2 regions of the Marinobacter panjinensis genome follow, and region 2 is predicted to be linked to the other one. Evidence: riboswitches for the same ligand, from Rfam matches in the RefSeq annotation. Region 2 holds a riboswitch; the other holds the start of a gene.
The links. Region 2 has a riboswitch for cobalamin ahead of FDP08_RS12490 (ribonucleoside-diphosphate reductase subunit alpha). Riboswitches for the same ligand answer to the same signal wherever they lie in the genome.

Region 1: another riboswitch for cobalamin. It lies ahead of FDP08_RS19215 (TonB-dependent receptor plug domain-containing protein); the one in region 2 lies ahead of FDP08_RS12490 (ribonucleoside-diphosphate reductase subunit alpha).

What each region holds. Positions count from the first base shown of each region.
Region 1 covers NZ_SZYH01000002.1:633,009-641,301, reverse strand. Annotated here, with positions in the region: gene FDP08_RS19215 (TonB-dependent receptor plug domain-containing protein) at 1-1,726, opposite strand, end outside; cobalamin riboswitch at 1,873-2,095, opposite strand; gene cobD (threonine-phosphate decarboxylase CobD) at 2,132-3,148, opposite strand; gene FDP08_RS19205 (cob(I)yrinic acid a,c-diamide adenosyltransferase) at 3,180-3,737, opposite strand; gene FDP08_RS19200 (methylmalonyl-CoA mutase family protein) at 3,780-5,477, opposite strand; gene meaB (methylmalonyl Co-A mutase-associated GTPase MeaB) at 5,464-6,444, opposite strand; gene FDP08_RS19190 (phenylacetate--CoA ligase family protein) at 6,445-7,866, opposite strand; gene FDP08_RS19185 (cobalamin B12-binding domain-containing protein) at 7,943-8,293, opposite strand, start outside.
Region 2 covers NZ_SZYH01000001.1:2,711,568-2,719,860, forward strand. Annotated here, with positions in the region: gene FDP08_RS12475 (monovalent cation:proton antiporter-2 (CPA2) family protein) at 1-1,432, opposite strand, end outside; gene FDP08_RS12480 (Mut7-C RNAse domain-containing protein) at 1,455-1,967, opposite strand; gene FDP08_RS12485 (ribonucleotide-diphosphate reductase subunit beta) at 1,993-3,042, opposite strand; gene FDP08_RS12490 (ribonucleoside-diphosphate reductase subunit alpha) at 3,116-5,878, opposite strand; cobalamin riboswitch at 6,094-6,289, opposite strand; gene FDP08_RS12495 (DUF3047 domain-containing protein) at 6,364-7,095, shown strand; gene FDP08_RS12500 (substrate-binding periplasmic protein) at 7,077-7,943, opposite strand; gene nhaB (sodium/proton antiporter NhaB) at 8,054-8,293, opposite strand, start outside.

The sequences.
Region 1 (8,293 bases), on a different contig from region 2:
CTCGATCCAACACGTTGTCCACGGTGATATTGGTCGTCCAATGGCTATCGATCTGCCATTTGGCCCGCAGATCCCAGGTGGCAAAGCCTGCAATGCGCTCATCGTTGTCGGCGTCGTCATAGCGGTAGCCCTGACCTTTTACCGTTGTTCCCACGGACACCTGTCCAAAGGCGCGATCGACATCAACCCGGAACTGCTGGGCGCTGCGACGACGAATTCGGTTATCGGTCTCCCGGTTGCGGGGGTCAGTGACTGAGGCACCAGCCTGCAGGATCCATTCATCCAGCTCCAGACCAGCACTCAGCTCGATACCCCGGATTCGAGCCTCGTCAACGTTAAACGGAGCAAAGCGGCCATCTTGAAGGGTAAACACGATCAGGTCATCGGCGTCAGTCTGATAAATCGCGGCATCCCAGAACCAATGAGCGTAATTACCGCCAACGCCCAGCTCTACGCTGCCGGCGGTTTCCGGTTGCAGATCGGCATTACCGAATCCGGGAAAGTAAAGATCATTAAAGGTAGGCGCGCGGAACGAGGTGCTGTAGCTCACCCGGGCCCGATGATTCCGGTCCAGATCAATGCCCATGGCGGCGGCGCCCGTTTCCTCCCGACCAAAAGCCTCATTGTCATCCGCCCGCAGGCTCAGTTGAAAATCGGTGGGACCGAAATTCAGCAGGGCCTGCCCAAAAATGGCGGCGTTGGTGCGGCTGGTTTCGTCAAAGTCGGTGGTGCTTTCCACTTCATCCACCAGCAACTCACCACCGACGATGTACTCGTGACGGCCGCCACTGAGCTGGTTTTCCCAACGGGCGCTGCGGGTCCTGGTATCGAACGTGCTGTCGCCGAAGGTATCGCGATTGTCAGATTCGTCACGTGATTCGGCTAGCAGGATTCGGCTGCGCCAATAGTTGCTGACAGGAGTATCCAGGCGGAAACCGACGGTCTGAATGGCGAAGTCCGTATCACCGCCCTCGAATTCGGAATTGCCCTGGGACCGCATGAAAACCATGCCGGCCTCGCCACCCGAATCAAACTGGTGGGCTACGGATCCGAGCGCAGAGCTGTTGCGAAAGCTCTTGTCTTCCCCGCCCTCAACAATGGCGGTACCGTCGGTCTCCAAATGGTTTGCACTGAAGCTGTATTTCATCCGTCCCTCGGTACCCGCTGCTCCGGCCTGGTACTCCTGGGTGTTGAAATTGCCGCCACCTGCCTGGACCCAGCCTTTGCGACCTGTCGGGGCGCTGTGGGTAAAGCCCTGGACGACACCGCCTACCGCATCGGCGCCGTAAAGGTTGCTGCGCGAACCGCGCACGATTTCGACGCGCTCCAACATCTGCGGCGGAAAATACTGCCAGGCGGCACCGCCACTGGTGGCCGAGCGCAAACGCACACCGTCCACAAGGAACACGGTGGACTCGCTACCGGTTCCGCGGGTATAAACGCTGGTGTTCTTGCCGAAGGAGCCATTGCTGACAATGTCCAGGCCCGGCTGGCCTACAAGAAGCTCATCAAAGGTCTGGGGCTGGAGGCGCTCGATGGCTTCGCTGTCGATCACGGTGACCGAGGAATCGCTTTCCCCCCGGGTCTTGGGGCCGAGCGTGGCGGTTACTACGATCGGATCAAGCTCGGGGGCCATATTTCCTTCGTCGGCCAGGGCCGAGCAAACGGGCAGGAATACAACGGGGAGGCCGGACAACAGGACCGGCATGGTCTTCGAAAAACCCATAATCAGCACTCGCTTTTGAACCACGCGCACCCGCATGGCGTTTATTATGTTGCGGAGCTTGAGAGTGAGTCTGGGGGAGGCAGGATACGAGTCAGTGTACAGGTGTAAAACCGACACAACTCACCCACCGCCGTCGCCCTCCGCAACTTCCGGTGTGTATTCAGGCCGGTCTCCGGGCTTGCGAGTGGATCAGCCTTGGTGTCTGATCCGGGGCAATCACCTTCCCATGCATCTTGCACAGTGGCTTTTACGATTGCCTTTAGCTCGCTTACCGTTGCGGGGGCAGCGTCGGACTTTAACCGACTTCCCGTTTTAAGCTTTTCTGCGGCGATACCGCGAAAAAGCGTTACCTGAATACGGTATACATTTTTTCGGTGGTCAACCTATCAGCCCCTCAGGGCTAAATCAATAAACATCCTTTAAATACATTGCCCGATCAAAACGCGCCCAATCCCGCTCGGAACCAGGCAATCCGAATCTCAGCGCCGCGGGATTTTCAAACTCCCGGACCAGAATTCCCTCGCCTGCAAGCGCGGATGCAATCTCCGCTGCCCTTCTGTGCCGAACGTACCGGAACAACGCGGTGCCAGTAGAATGCTCCAGGCCATGGTACGCCAGACACTCCGACAGTCGCCCGCTTTCGCTGTGCAATCGCTCGGCAGTCGCGGCCTGCCATTGGTGGTCTGCCAGCGCCTTACCCATTACAAAACGCGCTGGCCCACTGATCGACCAGGGCCCCAGCGTGGCCGCCAGCAAACCTACAATATCCGGGTCGCCGACAACAGCCCCGGCCCTGAGACCCGCCAGGCCGAAAAACTTGCCCAGCGACCTCATAACCAGAAGGCCAGGCCGGCCCGTCGCAAAGCCGACACTGAGTTCCGGCGTGGCATCCATGAAAGCCTCATCAACGATCAGCCAGCCGCCGCGGCGTTGAAGACGATCGTGCCAGTTCAACAGCCGCTGAGGCTCGATGGCCTGGCCCGTCGGATTGTTGGGATTGATCCAGACCAGCACGTCCAGTTCATCAAGCCAACGCTCGTCATTACTGGCGACCTGCTTGCTACCAATTTCCGTGACCCGGTGGCCGGCAGAGGCCCAACAATGCCCGTGTTCCTGATAACCCGGCGAAGGCACACCTACCTGGCACGGTGAGCGCAAACAGGGCAATGCCAGGATCGCCGCCTGGCTGCCGGCAACCGGAATACCAGCCGAGGAATCGGGCGCACCGACCCACTGTCTGATGCGTTGTTCCAGACCATCATCAGGCTCCGGCAAGCGACGCCACACCTCCTCGGGAATTGCCGGAACGGACCACCCCTGCGGATTGATGCCGGTGGAGAGGTCCAACCATTGTTCCAGCGGGATTTTCCACTTTCGCGCAGCGGCGCGAAGCCGGCCGCCATGCTCCGGAGCCGGCATCATGATTCGTCAGAGCCTCCGACGCAGCCCGACATCATTCCCCGGGCACCCAGAGCACATCGTCTTTTCCCTTGCCATTGGCATGCCGGGCAAGCACGAAAAGCAGGTCAGACAGGCGGTTCATATATTCCAGCACCGACTGACTGATCTCCTGATCTTCCTTCAACTGAACAATGATTCGCTCGGCCCGGCGGGTTACTGTCCGGGCATGGTGAAGGTGCGTTGCGGCGGGGTTACCCGCCGGCAGAATAAACGAGCGCAGGGACGGAATGTCCGCGTTGAACTTGTCAATTTCCTGCTCAAGTTCCAGGGTCTTGGCCCCGGCGAGCCTCAGTGGTGGGTATTTCGGGTTTTCCGCAAAAGGCGTGCACAGATCCGCACCCACATCGAACAGATCGTTCTGGATGCGCGCCAGTATTCCATCCAGTACTTCGTCCACATGCAGCCTCGCCAGGCCAATAACGGCATTGGCCTCATCCACCGTGCCGTAGGCTTCCACACGCAGATCGTGCTTGGCGACACGGCTGCCATCGCCGAGGCCGGTATCGCCTTTATCTCCGGTTTTCGTATAGATCTTGGTGAGCCTGACCATTCATTTCTCCCGTGAACCGCTTCAGTCAGTAAATGAAGCCGGTCAGATTACAGGTTTTTCGCGATAGGTTCCCCAGATGCCTTTCAGGGTTTCCACAATGTCGCCCATTGAAGCGCCCTCTCTGACCAATTCAATGGTGAGAGGCATCAGGTTAACCGATTCATCCTCGGCCTGCTCTTTCAGCTGTTTGAGCATGCTCTGGACCTTTTCCTCATCGCGATTGTTCTTGACCCTGTTCAGGCGTTCAATCTGACGGCGCTCTGTTTCCGGATCGTGGGGATGGGTTTCGATTTCAACATCTTCTTCCTCCTGGACGAACATATTAACGCCGATAACCGGTCTTTCCCCACTGGCCTTGCGCAGCGCGAAATCATAAGCCGAGTCGGAGATGCCTCTCTGGAAGTAACCATCGTCGATACACTGGAGCGTGCCGCCCAGTTCTTCAACCTCATCGAGGATTTTCCAGACTTCCCGCTCAATCTCGTCGGTCAGGCTTTCCACGTAGTAGGAACCGCCCAGTGGGTCTACAACCTGGGTGATGTTGGTCTCGTAGGCGATGATCTGCTGGGTACGCAGTGCAATCCGCATTGCTTCTTCAGTGGGTATGGCGAACGCCTCGTCCATGCCATTGGTATGCAGCGATTGCGCGCCACCCAGCACGGCAGAGAGCGCCTGGAGCGCAGTACGGATCGGGTTGATCGTGTACTGTGGCTTGGTCAGGGTTGCCGCTGCAGTTTGCGCGTGGAAACGTAGCCGGCTGGCCGCGGGATTCGTGGCCCCGAATTTTTCCCGCATGATCTTGGCGTATATCCGCCTGGCGGCCCGGAACTTTGCGATTTCTTCAAAGAAGTCTGCCTGGCTCACGAAGAAGAACGAGAGACGGGGCCCGAACTCATTAACGTCCACCCCTGCGTCGATGGCCGTCTTGACGTATTCCATGGTGGTGGCCATGGTGTATGCCACTTCCTGGACAGCGGTCGAGCCGGCTTCCGATATATGGTACCCGGAGATATTGATGGCGTTGTACCGCTTCATGTTCTCGGATCCGTACTGGATACAGTCACGGACCAGGCGAACCGACGGCCGCACCGGGAAGATCCATTCCTTCTGGGCGATGTACTCCTTGAGAATGTCGTTCTGGATGGTGCCCGACAGGTCATTGAGGTCATAACCGCGCTGCTGCGCCAGCGCAATGTACATGGCGTAGAGGATCCATGCCGACGGATTGATCGTCATGGAGACAGATATCTTGGTCAGATCGATGTCGTCGAACAGCTCCTCCATATCCGCCAGCGTATCGATGGCGACACCCTCACGGCCCACTTCACCCTGACTCATCGGGTGATTCGAGTCATACCCCATCAGTGTGGGCATATCGAAATCGATCGACAGGCCGGTCTGCCCCTGGGCGATAAGGTACTTGAAGCGCCCGTTGGTTTCCCTGGCGGTACCGAAGCCTGCAATCTGGCGCATGGTCCAGTTCCGGCCGCGATACATCGTGGGGTATGGCCCACGGGTGAACGGGTACTGGCCGGGAAAGCCAATGTCCTCGAACGGCGTATTTTTCAGGTCCAGCGGCGTGTAAGTGCGCTTCGTGGGCATGCCGGAGGCGGTGGTGTACTCGGACTGGCTCTCCGGAGCCCGCTTGATAAACGACTCAACCTCGTTCTTTTCCCACTCGTTGAACTCTTTTTCAATATGCTTGAGTGCAGCGGAGTCATGCTGGTCAGTGTGATTCATGAATCGTCTCCTTCATGGCTTTTAACAAGGTCACCGCGGCTCCATGGGGATCCAGTTCGCGCTGGGTAACCTTCTTGAGCAGCTCTTCGGTTTGCGACCTGCTGTCACGTGCAAAATTGTCCCGGACGATCTCTTCGGCGACTTTCACTACCCGGGTTAACGCAATCTGGCGTCGCCTTTCGGTAATTTCGCCACTTCGTTCCAGGTGCTCTGCATGGCGGTCAATTGCGGCCATCAACTCGCCGAAGCCGGTGTGCTTTTCGGAACTGGTGGGCACCACTGGCACCCGCCAGACATCCTTACCGGGTTCAAGACTCATCATCAGCATGGCCTTGAGTTCCTGAATGGTCTTGTTGGAGTCCGGCCGGTCTGCTTTGCTCACGACATGGATATCGGCAATTTCCAGCACCCCTGCCTTGATGGCCTGAACGTCGTCACCCAGCCCGGGTGCATTGACAACCACAGTAGTGTGAGCTGCGCGCACAATATCGACTTCGTCCTGGCCCACCCCGACTGTTTCGATCAACACCACGTCAAACCCGCCGGCATCCAGGAGGTCGACCGCATCCAGGGCCGGTCTGGCCAGGCCACCCAGGGTGCCCCGGGTGGCCATGCTGCGGATGAACACGCCAGGGTCAGACACCAGGTCTCCCATGCGAATGCGATCACCGAGGATGGCGCCACCCGAGAATGGGCTTGAGGGGTCGATAGCAACCACACCGACCGTGCGGCCACTGGCCCGGTATTCATGGACCAGCTGTGTGACCAGGGTCGATTTGCCCGCTCCCGGAACACCGGTAATACCCACCACATGGGCGCGGCCGGTGCTCTTGTACAGTTCGGCCAGAGCCTGGCGAACCTCGGGGTCACCGCCGCTTTCAACCCGGGTAATAAGCCTGGCGATGGCGCGGACATGTCCCTCACGAACCCGTTCAGCCAGCTCCATCGAGGGTATGCGGTTAATCATTCAACCACCCCGCTTCTGGTTGAGGCTCTGGTACAGGTCTCTGTCATCAACGACACGCTGAGCCTTGAAATCGGTGCGCGGGAAGGTATCCGGCTCGACCATGACTACCCTTGCCCGAACACCCAGCACCCGGCTGAGCTCGGCCTCCACCCGTTCTCCCATCGCCTTGACCGCATCCGGGCCCTTGTTCGCGGTCTCCTGATCGAATTCTGCCTGGACTGCCAGCTCATCCATGGAGCCGCCCCGTGAGATGATGATTCTGTGCTCACCGCCATAGCCAGCGAGGCCCTCGAGAACTTCTGCGATGGCGCTGGGGTAGACGTTTTCACCCCGTATCTGGAACATGTCGTCGATCCGCCCGTAGATACCTTTGGGCAGTCGCGGATAGGTTCGTCCGCACGGGTTGTCTTCCATCACCCAATGAGTCAGGTCGCCGGAGACCATGCGGATCATCGGTTGGGAAGTCCGCTCGAGGTGGGTATAGATCGGAGTGCCCTGCTCGCCGTAGGGAACACGACGATTGGTATTCGGGTCTGCCACCTCGGTGTAGACAATGTCCTGCCACAGCAGCATACCCTCGGTGTCGGCACTGCCAGAGGCGTGCATCCAGGGCGTCAGCTCGGCCATGGTTCCGCAATCAACCACCTTAGCGCCGTAGATGTCCTGGATCTTGTCCCGGATGGACGGAATGGACCCGCCCGGCTCACCGGAAAAGAACAGCACCTTGATACCGAACTCTTTGGGGTCAACCCCTTCCTCACGGGCGACTTCCGCCAGCCTCAGCGCATAGGAAGGTGTGGAGTAGAGCCCCGCAGGCTTCATCATGCCCAGCCAGGTAACGGCTCGCGCCGTCATCCCTGGAGCGCCAGCGCCAAAGGGAAACGCCTTGCAGCCCAACCTTTCGGCACCAATCAGCGCACCCCAGGACCCCATATAGAGACTGAGGATAGCGGCCACAAACACCGTGTCTCCCGGCCGCAGGCCCATACCCCACATGATCCGGGCATGGTTGTTGGCGATGGTGTCCCAGTCACGGCGGGAAATACCAAAGGCGGTGGGCCGGCCGGTTGTTCCGGAGGTGCCATGGATATGATGGATATCGCTTTCAGGGCAGCAGAGATAATCCCCGAAGGGCGGATTTTTTGCCTGGGAATCACGCAGTTCCTGCTTGGTGACGACAGGCACTTCTTCGAAGTCTGCAAGCGTGCGGATGTCTTTGGCCTTTATACCGGCTTCGTCCCATTTGCGCTGGTAAAATGGCGAGTGGTCGTAGGCATAGGCCATCACGTCACGGATGCGCGCAACGATCAGCTCATCACGCTTCTCCGGGTCCATCGTTTCCCGGTCTCGGAACCAGTAAGGGCTGTTCGGGTCCGGAAAATAGTCTTTGTTGTAATTGGGGGGAAAATTCCACTCTTCCATCGGAGACTCCTGATATTGTTATTGGTTGTCGTCTGAGGAAACCTGTCACGGCCGCCCGGCCGGCATGGCACCGGACTTATCGGGCACCACGGTCAGCAACCAGTTGCCGGAACGAATCAATGATTTCCTGGGGAGGAGTGTCCTGTAACAGAATCTTGTGGACGCCCATCTGGTAAAGCTCTTTGACATCCTCATCCGGGATAACACCACCACCGGCAACGATCATGTCTTCCGCTTCCTTCGCTTTCAGGAGCTCCAGTACTTTGGGGAAAATGTGCATGTGCGCGCCCGAGAGCAGGCTGATGCCCAGGATATCCACGTCTTCCTGGATTGCGGCATCGACGACTTCTTCCGGTGTGCGATGTAGCCCGGTATAGACCACATCCATGCCGGCATCCCGGAGCGCACGCGCAACCACTTTTATGCC
Region 2 (8,293 bases):
TGCCCGCGGTCTCAAGCAGGCCCATTCGGCTGGCGTCACCGAAGTAACTCTTGATGTGAATACGGCGCAGGTTTTCAATCTGGTCGAGGGCCAGGTCCAGAGCCACGATGGGCACCTTACTGGCACGCAACAACCGGCATACGATCTGGCCGAAACGCCCAACACCGGCGATGATTACCGGGGCCTGTTCCTCGATGGTATCCGCTTCCCGCTGGTCATTCCGGGCATCACGGTATCGCGGCAAAACCAGCGTGTCGTAGGCGATGAACAATAGCGGCGTGAGGAACATGGACAGCGCCACCACCAGGGCCAGTATCTGGGCGATATCCGCCGGGATAACCCGGTTCTGCATACTGTAGGTCAGCAGCACAAAACCGAATTCGCCGGCCTGGGCAAGGCCCAGGGTAAACAGCCAGCCATCCCGGCCGCGTAGCCCAAACAGCAGCGCCAGAATCAACAGCACGGAGGCCTTCACCACGATCACCACCAGCGCGAGGGTCAGAACCGTGCCCCACTGCGCCGCCAACACCTCGAAATTGATGCCGGCACCCACAGTGATAAAGAACAACCCCAGCAACAGTCCCTTGAAGGGCTCGATATTGGCCTCCAGCTCGTGGCGGAATTCGCTGTTAGCCAGCACCACACCTGCCAGGAAAGCGCCGAGGGCCGGCGACAGGTTGACAACGCTCATCAACGCAGCGATGCCAATTATCAGCATCAGTGCAGTGGCGGTAAATACCTCACGCATACCGGACTTCACCACATAACGGAACAGTGGCCGACTCAGGTAGTGACCACCAACAATCACCGTGGCCACTGCGCTGATCACCACCAACGCATGAGCCCAGCCCGGCAGGTCCGCCACCAGGCTGAAAGCGCTGTGAGAATCCGCTTCAGACGCGCCAACAGCCGCAAGGCCGGTCACCGTTAGCAGAGGAATGACAGCGAGCATGGGAATAACGGCGATGTCCTGGAACAACAGCACCGAGAAGGCACCACGACCTCCCTCTGTCTTGCTGAGCCCTTTCTCGTTGAGGGTTTGCAGGACAATAGCGGTGGAAGACAGGGAAAAGATCAGCCCCACTGCAATGGTAGTTTGCCAGGGCAACCCCAACCACCAGGCGATGACCATACCGGCGCCAGAAGTCAGCACCACTTGCAGGCCACCAAGCCCGAGCAATCGGACACGCATGGCCCAGAGAGATTTCGGGTCCAGCTCCATACCCACCAGGAACAGCATCATCACCACGCCAAACTCGGCGAAGTGCTGAATGGTGGCGGTTTCCTGTCCCACCAGCCCTGTCACAGGCCCAATCACCACACCGGCGACCAGATAGCCAAGCACAGACCCGAGCCCCAGACGTTTTGCCATCGGCACTGCAATAACCGCAGCGGTCAGATAGATAAACGCCTGGATAAAGTATTCAGTCATCTCGCTTCGTCCTTATGCATGATCAATGTGAGTCCCGCCAGGCGTTCATTGCTTCCAGCCTGCTGCGCATACGCCGGACGTGACTGCCTTCCCAGTAAAGCTGACGACAGGTGACACACGCCCATACCGTATCATTGCTTACCCCACCCGGTCCCGGGTGAAAGAGCTGCTTCTCCCGCTCGCTGGCTGTGTGCAGTGGGGTATTGCAGTTTTTGCAGCGGCTGAACGGGGCCAGGCACCAATCCAGGTCCAGCCGGAGAGTCAGCTCCCTCAGCCGGGCCTGGTCATCCCGACCCGACAGAAACAGCACATAGAAAGGCGCGCAGGCAAACTCCAGCAGGTCCGCATCCGCGGTAACCAGCCATCGCTGCTCCGCGCGGGAGCAATCCACCAGTTGCCTGTCTGGCGAGCCCGGGGCAGGCAAGGAGGTATCGTACCCGGCCACCCGCAGCCACTGCGCCACGTTGATCAACATCTCGTCGCACAGAAAGCGCAGCGGCGCCAGTGGACACAGGCTGCCTTCAATCAACTTCATACCATTCTGACCGGAACCTGTCCGGCTACCACTCCAGTTGTGCCCCGGTCTGGTACTCGATCACCCGGGTTTCAAAAAAGTTCTTCTCCTTACGCATGGTAGCCTGCTCATCCAGCCAGGGCGACACGTTCTTCGCCCCCGGGAACGGCTCTTCCAGGCCCACGGTTCTGGCACGACGATTAGCCACAAAGCGGAATTGTTCGCTGTGGTACTCGGCGGAGTAGCCGAGGATGGGGTCGCGCAGAATGTAGTTGGCGTAGGCGGTTTCGGCGGCCTCGGACTCGTCCCACATGTCTCTGACGGCTTTCGGATCGAGGGTGATGTTTTCCTCTTCGAGGATCTGGTTGACCACTTTCAGGCCGAAGGAGAAGTGCATGGCCTCGTCTCGCAGGATGTACTGCAGCTGCTCACCGGTACCCCGCATCAGCCCGCGGCGCTGCAGCGCAAAGATGGGGCTGAAGCCGTTGTAGAACCAGGCGCCCTCGAAGACCGCTGCGAAGAACAGATAGGACATGATGAATTCCTGCAGGTCGTCCCGGTTGCGCAGGTTCAGGTCGGAGCGCATGGCGGCGTCCAGGCGCCGGTTGGCCATCTGGATCTTGCCGTTGATGGCGGGCACCACGCGGTAGCGGTTGTAGATTTCGCTCTGGTCGAGGTTGAGAGTTTCGATGCAGTGCTGGTAGGCCCAGGTATGCATGGCTTCCTCGTACACCTGCCGGGCCTGGTAGATCTGCAACTCAGGCGCGCTCATTTTCTCCATCACCGCCAGGCCGATGTTGCGCATGGCGAGGATGTCGGAGGTGGTGAGGTAGGCCAGCACGTTCTCATAAACGTGTTTTTCAGGCGCGGACAGGCGGTGGTGATAGTCGTGAACGTCCTGAGCCATGTTGACGTCCAGCGGCGTCCAGTGGTTCTTGTTGGCGTTCATGAAGTACTCCCAGGCCCAGGGGTACTTGAACGGGGCGAGCTGGTTGATATCGGTCTCGCCGTTGACCACTCGTTTGTCGTCGGCATTGACGGGGGCCGGGCCTTGGGGGGTGGTTTGGGTGGTTGGTTCGTCGTCCCAGTTGAGCATGTGTCTTACCTCTGAATTTGTTTTTCGTAGGTCGGATTACGCTTCGCTAATCCGACCTACATTTACTGGAGAACTACTGGCAGGCTTCGCAATCCGGCTCGTCAATACTGCACACCTGCGGCTGCGGCGCCGCTACCGGGGCGGTCTTTTCTGCACCGGTGGCGCCCAACGAGCGCAGGTAATAGGTGGTCTTCAGGCCCCGTTCCCAGGCCAGCTGATACAGCGCATCCAGCTTCCTGCCACTGGGTTCGGCCATGTACAGATTCAGGCTCTGGGCCTGGTCGAGCCATTTCTGGCGTCTTGCGGCGGCTTCCACCAGCCATCGGGGGTCGATTTCGAACGCGGTGGCGTAGCGGGCTTTCAGTTCATCGGGAATGCGGTCGATCTGCTGCACGCTGCCGTCGAAGTATTTGAGGTCGTTGACCATCACGTTGTCCCATAGGCCTTCGGCCTTGAGGTCACGCACCAGGGAAGGGTTCACCACGGTGAACTCGCCGGAGAGGTTCGATTTCACGAACAGGTTCTGGTACGCCGGTTCGATCGACTGGGACACCCCCACGATGTTGGAGATGGTCGCCGTCGGTGCAATGGCCATGACATTGCTGTTGCGCATGCCGTTCCTGGCAATCAGCTCCCGCACCGGGGCCCAGTCCAGGCGGCTGTCGGTGTTAAGACTCAGATCCCCGTCACGGCGGTTTTTTTTCAGCAGGTTAATGGAATCGATGGGCAGGATGCCTTGTTGCCAGAGGGAGCCTTCATAGGTCTCATAGGCACCACGTTCGCCAGCCAGGGTTGCGGAGGCGCGAATGGCGAAGTAACTGATCTGTTCCATGGCCACGTCGGCAAATTCCACCGCTTCCGGGCTGGTGTAGGGCAGGTTGAGCTGATAAAGCGCGTCCTGGAAGCCCATCAGCCCCAGGCCCACCGGGCGGTGCTTGAGGTTGGAGTTCCTGGCCTGGGGTACGGCGTAGTAGTTGATATCAACAACGTTGTCGAGCATGCGCACCGCGGTGTTCACCGTGCGTTCCAGGCGCTGCAGGTCCAGCCCGCCATCACGGATATGGGCGGCGAGGTTGACGGAGCCCAGATTGCACACGGCGATTTCGTCGGCGCTGGTGTTCAGGGTGATTTCGGTACACAGGTTCGAGCTGTGCACCACGCCCCGGTGCTGCTGGGGTGAGCGCAGGTTGCAGGGGTCTTTGAAGGTGATCCAGGGATGGCCGGTCTCGAACAGCACCGTCAGCATCTTGCGCCAGAGCTGTTTGGCGGGGATCTTCTTTGACAGCGTGATTTTACCCTGCTCCGCCAGCGCCTCGTAGTGCTCGTAGCACTCACGGAAAGCATTGCCATAGAGATCGTGAAGATCCGGTACGTCGTTCGGGGAGAACAGGGTCCAGTCTTTGTCTTCGCGCATGCGCTCGATGAGCAGATCCGGCACCCAGTTGGCGGTGTTCATATCGTGAGTGCGGCGGCGTTCGTCGCCGGTGTTCTTGCGCAGTTCCAGGAATTCCTCGATATCCAGGTGCCAGCTTTCCAGATAGGCGCACACCGCGCCCTTGCGTTTGCCGCCCTGGTTGACCGCCACGGCAGTGTCGTTCACCACTTTCAGGAACGGCACCACGCCCTGGCTGCTGCCGTTGGTGCCTTTGATGTGGGAGCCCATGGCGCGAACCGGCGTCCAGTCGTTGCCCAGTCCGCCAGCCCATTTCGACAGCATGGCGTTGTCGCGGATGCTGCCGTAGATACCTTCCAGATCGTCCTGCACGGTGGTGAGATAACAGGAGGACAGCTGGGAATGCTGTGTGCCGCTGTTAAACAGGGTTGGCGTGGAAGCCATGTAATCAAAGGAAGACAACAGGTCATAGAAGTCGATGGCGCGGGCGTTTGGATCGTCCTCCTTCAGGGCCAGGCCCATGGCGACGCGCATGAAAAATACCTGGGGCAGTTCCAGCCGGGCATCGTTCCGTTTCACGAAGTAGCGGTCGTAGAGGGTCTGCAGGCCAAGGAAACCGAACTGGTAGTCCCGCTCCGGCTTCAGGGCAGCGCCCAGTTGTTCCAGATCAAACGTCGCCATGGCCTCATCCAGCAATTCATCGCGGATGCCCTGGTCAATAAACGCGCTCAGGGCCTGTGGATAAATCTCTGCCAGCGGCCGACTGGCAGGCAGATCCAGGGCGCTGGCAGTTTCCAGCCGTAGTTGTTCCAGCAACAGGCGAGCGGTCACCGCGCTGTAATCCGGCTCCTGCTCAATGCGGCCGCGGGCGGTCATGATCAGGGCGGAGATGACTTCTTTCTCGGCAATGCCGTCGTACAGGTTCCGCAGCGCTCCTGCCACCAGGGATTCGCCGTTAATACCCTCCAATCCCCGACTGGCGTGTTCCACCTGGACTTTCATCAGCCCCAGGTCCAGCGGTGCCACTTCACCGTTGGCTTTTTTTACCGTCAGCGTGGGGTGGGCTTCCACCGGTGCCAGGCTGGCACGCTCCTGGGCATGGGCTTCGCGGTAGAGTACGTAGGCGCGGGCAACTTTCTGTTCCTCCGCCCGCATCAACGCCAGTTCTACCTGGTCCTGGATGTCTTCGATGTGTACCTTGCCACCCGCTTTCAGGCGGCGGCTGATGGCCTGGATGACCTGCCGGGTGACACGCTCCACAGCATCGTGAATGCGGGCTGAGCCGGCGGCTTCGTCACCTTCCACGGCAAGGAAAGCCTTGGTGACGGCCACGCTGATTTTGGCAGGATCAAATCCAACCAGGGTTCCGTTGCGTTTAATAACCTGCAGGGAGGCGGTGCTGGATGTGGCTGATTGGCCGGGCTCGGCCAGGGAGGTGGACATGTCGGTTCTCCTGAATACGCGTTGTTTCCATGTCCTTCGCGCAGGCAGAGAGAATCGGAGGGCATATCACCGTATAAACGGGGTAAACGTCGGTACACGTAGGTCGGATTAGCGAAGCGTAATCCGACATTGGTGCCCGCATAAACCATGTTTGTCGGATTACGCTTCGCTAATCCGACCTACGGTTTTACGATTCTGCTCACCCTATACGCGAAGGTGCAGTTGTATCCCTGGCAGGTCTTCGGACTCAGGGGCGTGAACCGTGTGGTTCGACCTTGCGTGGCGACTTCCCGGTGTTAACCAGTGTCTGTGTGCCACGCTTGTTCCCCAATACCGCTGCGCGTCAGTTCCGGATTCTCACCGGATTCCCGGTACCATATCTGGTACTTAACCAAGGAAAAAAACACTATATACAGTAATATCAATGACGACAAGGCACTTTTAAACCGGTTGCCGGTCAGTAATCGGAACCTCGGGAGGGCACCATGAACCACGCATGCAGATACTTACTGGCATCCCTGATCCTGTCCATGTCACTGGCGCAGGTGCACGCAGACAACGCGGACAACTCGCTGATAACACCATTTTCTGAGATGACGTCTCTGGAGGATGGCTGGGAGCCGCTGGAATTTCCCAATATCGACCGCCATAGCCGCTACCAGCTGGTTGACGACAACGGCGAACAGGTTGTCGAAGCTACCACTGACGACAGCGCCTCCGGGCTCATTGCTCGCGTATCGGTGGAACCCGGGGACTCGCTGATCCTGCGCTGGCGCTGGAAGGTGTCGAATGTGTTTGAACAGGGCGACGCCCGCAGAAAGGACGGTGATGACTACCCCGCCCGCATCTACGTGGCGTTTGAATTCGAGCCCGAAGAAGCCGGCTTTTTTGAGCGCGCCAGGCGCAAGGCGGTGGAGGTGGTGTTCGGTGAGGAACTACCGGGTAACGCCCTGAACTATATCTGGGCCAATCAGTTGCCGGTGGGAGAAATGGTCGCCAATCCCTTCACCGATACCACGATGATGGTGGCGGTGAATTCCGGGGCGGACACGACCGGCAGCTGGGTTACCGTGGAGCGGGATATTGTGGCGGATTATAAAGAGGCCTTTGGCCGCAAACCACCCAAGCTGGCGGGGGTTGCCATCATGTCGGATTCCGACAACACCGGGGAATCCGCTACTGCCTGGTACGGCGACGTTCAGTTGATCAGGCCCTGAAGCAGATCGGCCAATCCCGGAAGCTGAAATCCTCCGTTCAAAACCCTGGGTTTCGGAACCTCCCCGCGTTCGGCAAGACGCAGGTAGGCATCATCAAACTCGTTCCGCAACTGAGCGCTTCTCGGATTAGCCAGCGAGAACACCCAGGCAGCATTCCGGGTGCGCACGGGGTACTCGCGAATACCGCGGATCGGAAATTCCTCCAGCACGGCGTTTACCGGGTCCTGATAATCCAGCAGATAGTCGCCCCGCCCTCGGTTCAGCATTGCCACGGCCGCCTGGTGGTTGGGCGCTTCGGTGATCGATATGCCAGGGGTGCGTGCCAGATGGTCAGCCATGCCACCATAGGTGTAGCCGGAAATAAGAATCAGGGTTTTGTCCTTCAGATCGTCGAAGTGCGAAACCGGCGGCATATTCTCCATTCCCCAGACACTGAGCGTGAATGGCAGCGGGCTTACAAAAGTCTCCAGAACTTCGCCTTCAAGGGCAGGTACGTCGGTAACACCGGGCCATATGTCGATGCCGCCCGTGCGAAGGTAATAATAGGCACGACTCACAGGAAGGTAACGGAAATTCACATCGTATCCTGCTTCGTTCGCCACGCGGCGAGTCAGATCGATAAACACGCCCTCGGCACGGCCATCGATACCCTCATAAGTCAGGGGAGGTACATCCACATAACCCACTATCAGGGTGTCGCGGGTCGGCTGGGCCTGAGCAGGGCCGGCAAGAACAGCGAGGCAAAGGGAAACCAATAATGCAAAGGCCAATGGGCGGGTAATCGAATCCCACCCGCAATACAGGAAATCGCAAGAAAGCTTGGTCCGGATTCGGGCTGTTATTATCATCGTTGCCGCTGGCCATTGTCTTGTTACCACTCCAAAAAGAGTAACAGACCTGCACAGGAATGCACTGTCCGCAAGGCAACAATTTCCGATAGCACGAGCTGCTGCTGGCTCTAAACCAGGTTGATGACGCTGAACAGGCCTACAGCACCCATCACGATCGTGTAGGGAAATGCCATGATCACCATACGTCCGTAGGATAAACGCACCAAGGGCGCAATGGCAGACGTCAGCAGGAACAGGAACGCCGCCTGTCCGTTCGGCGTGGCGACACTGGGCAGGTTGGTACCCGTGTTAATAGCAATGGCCAGTTCCTGGAAGTGATCGTAGTCGATACTGCCGGCATCCAGTGC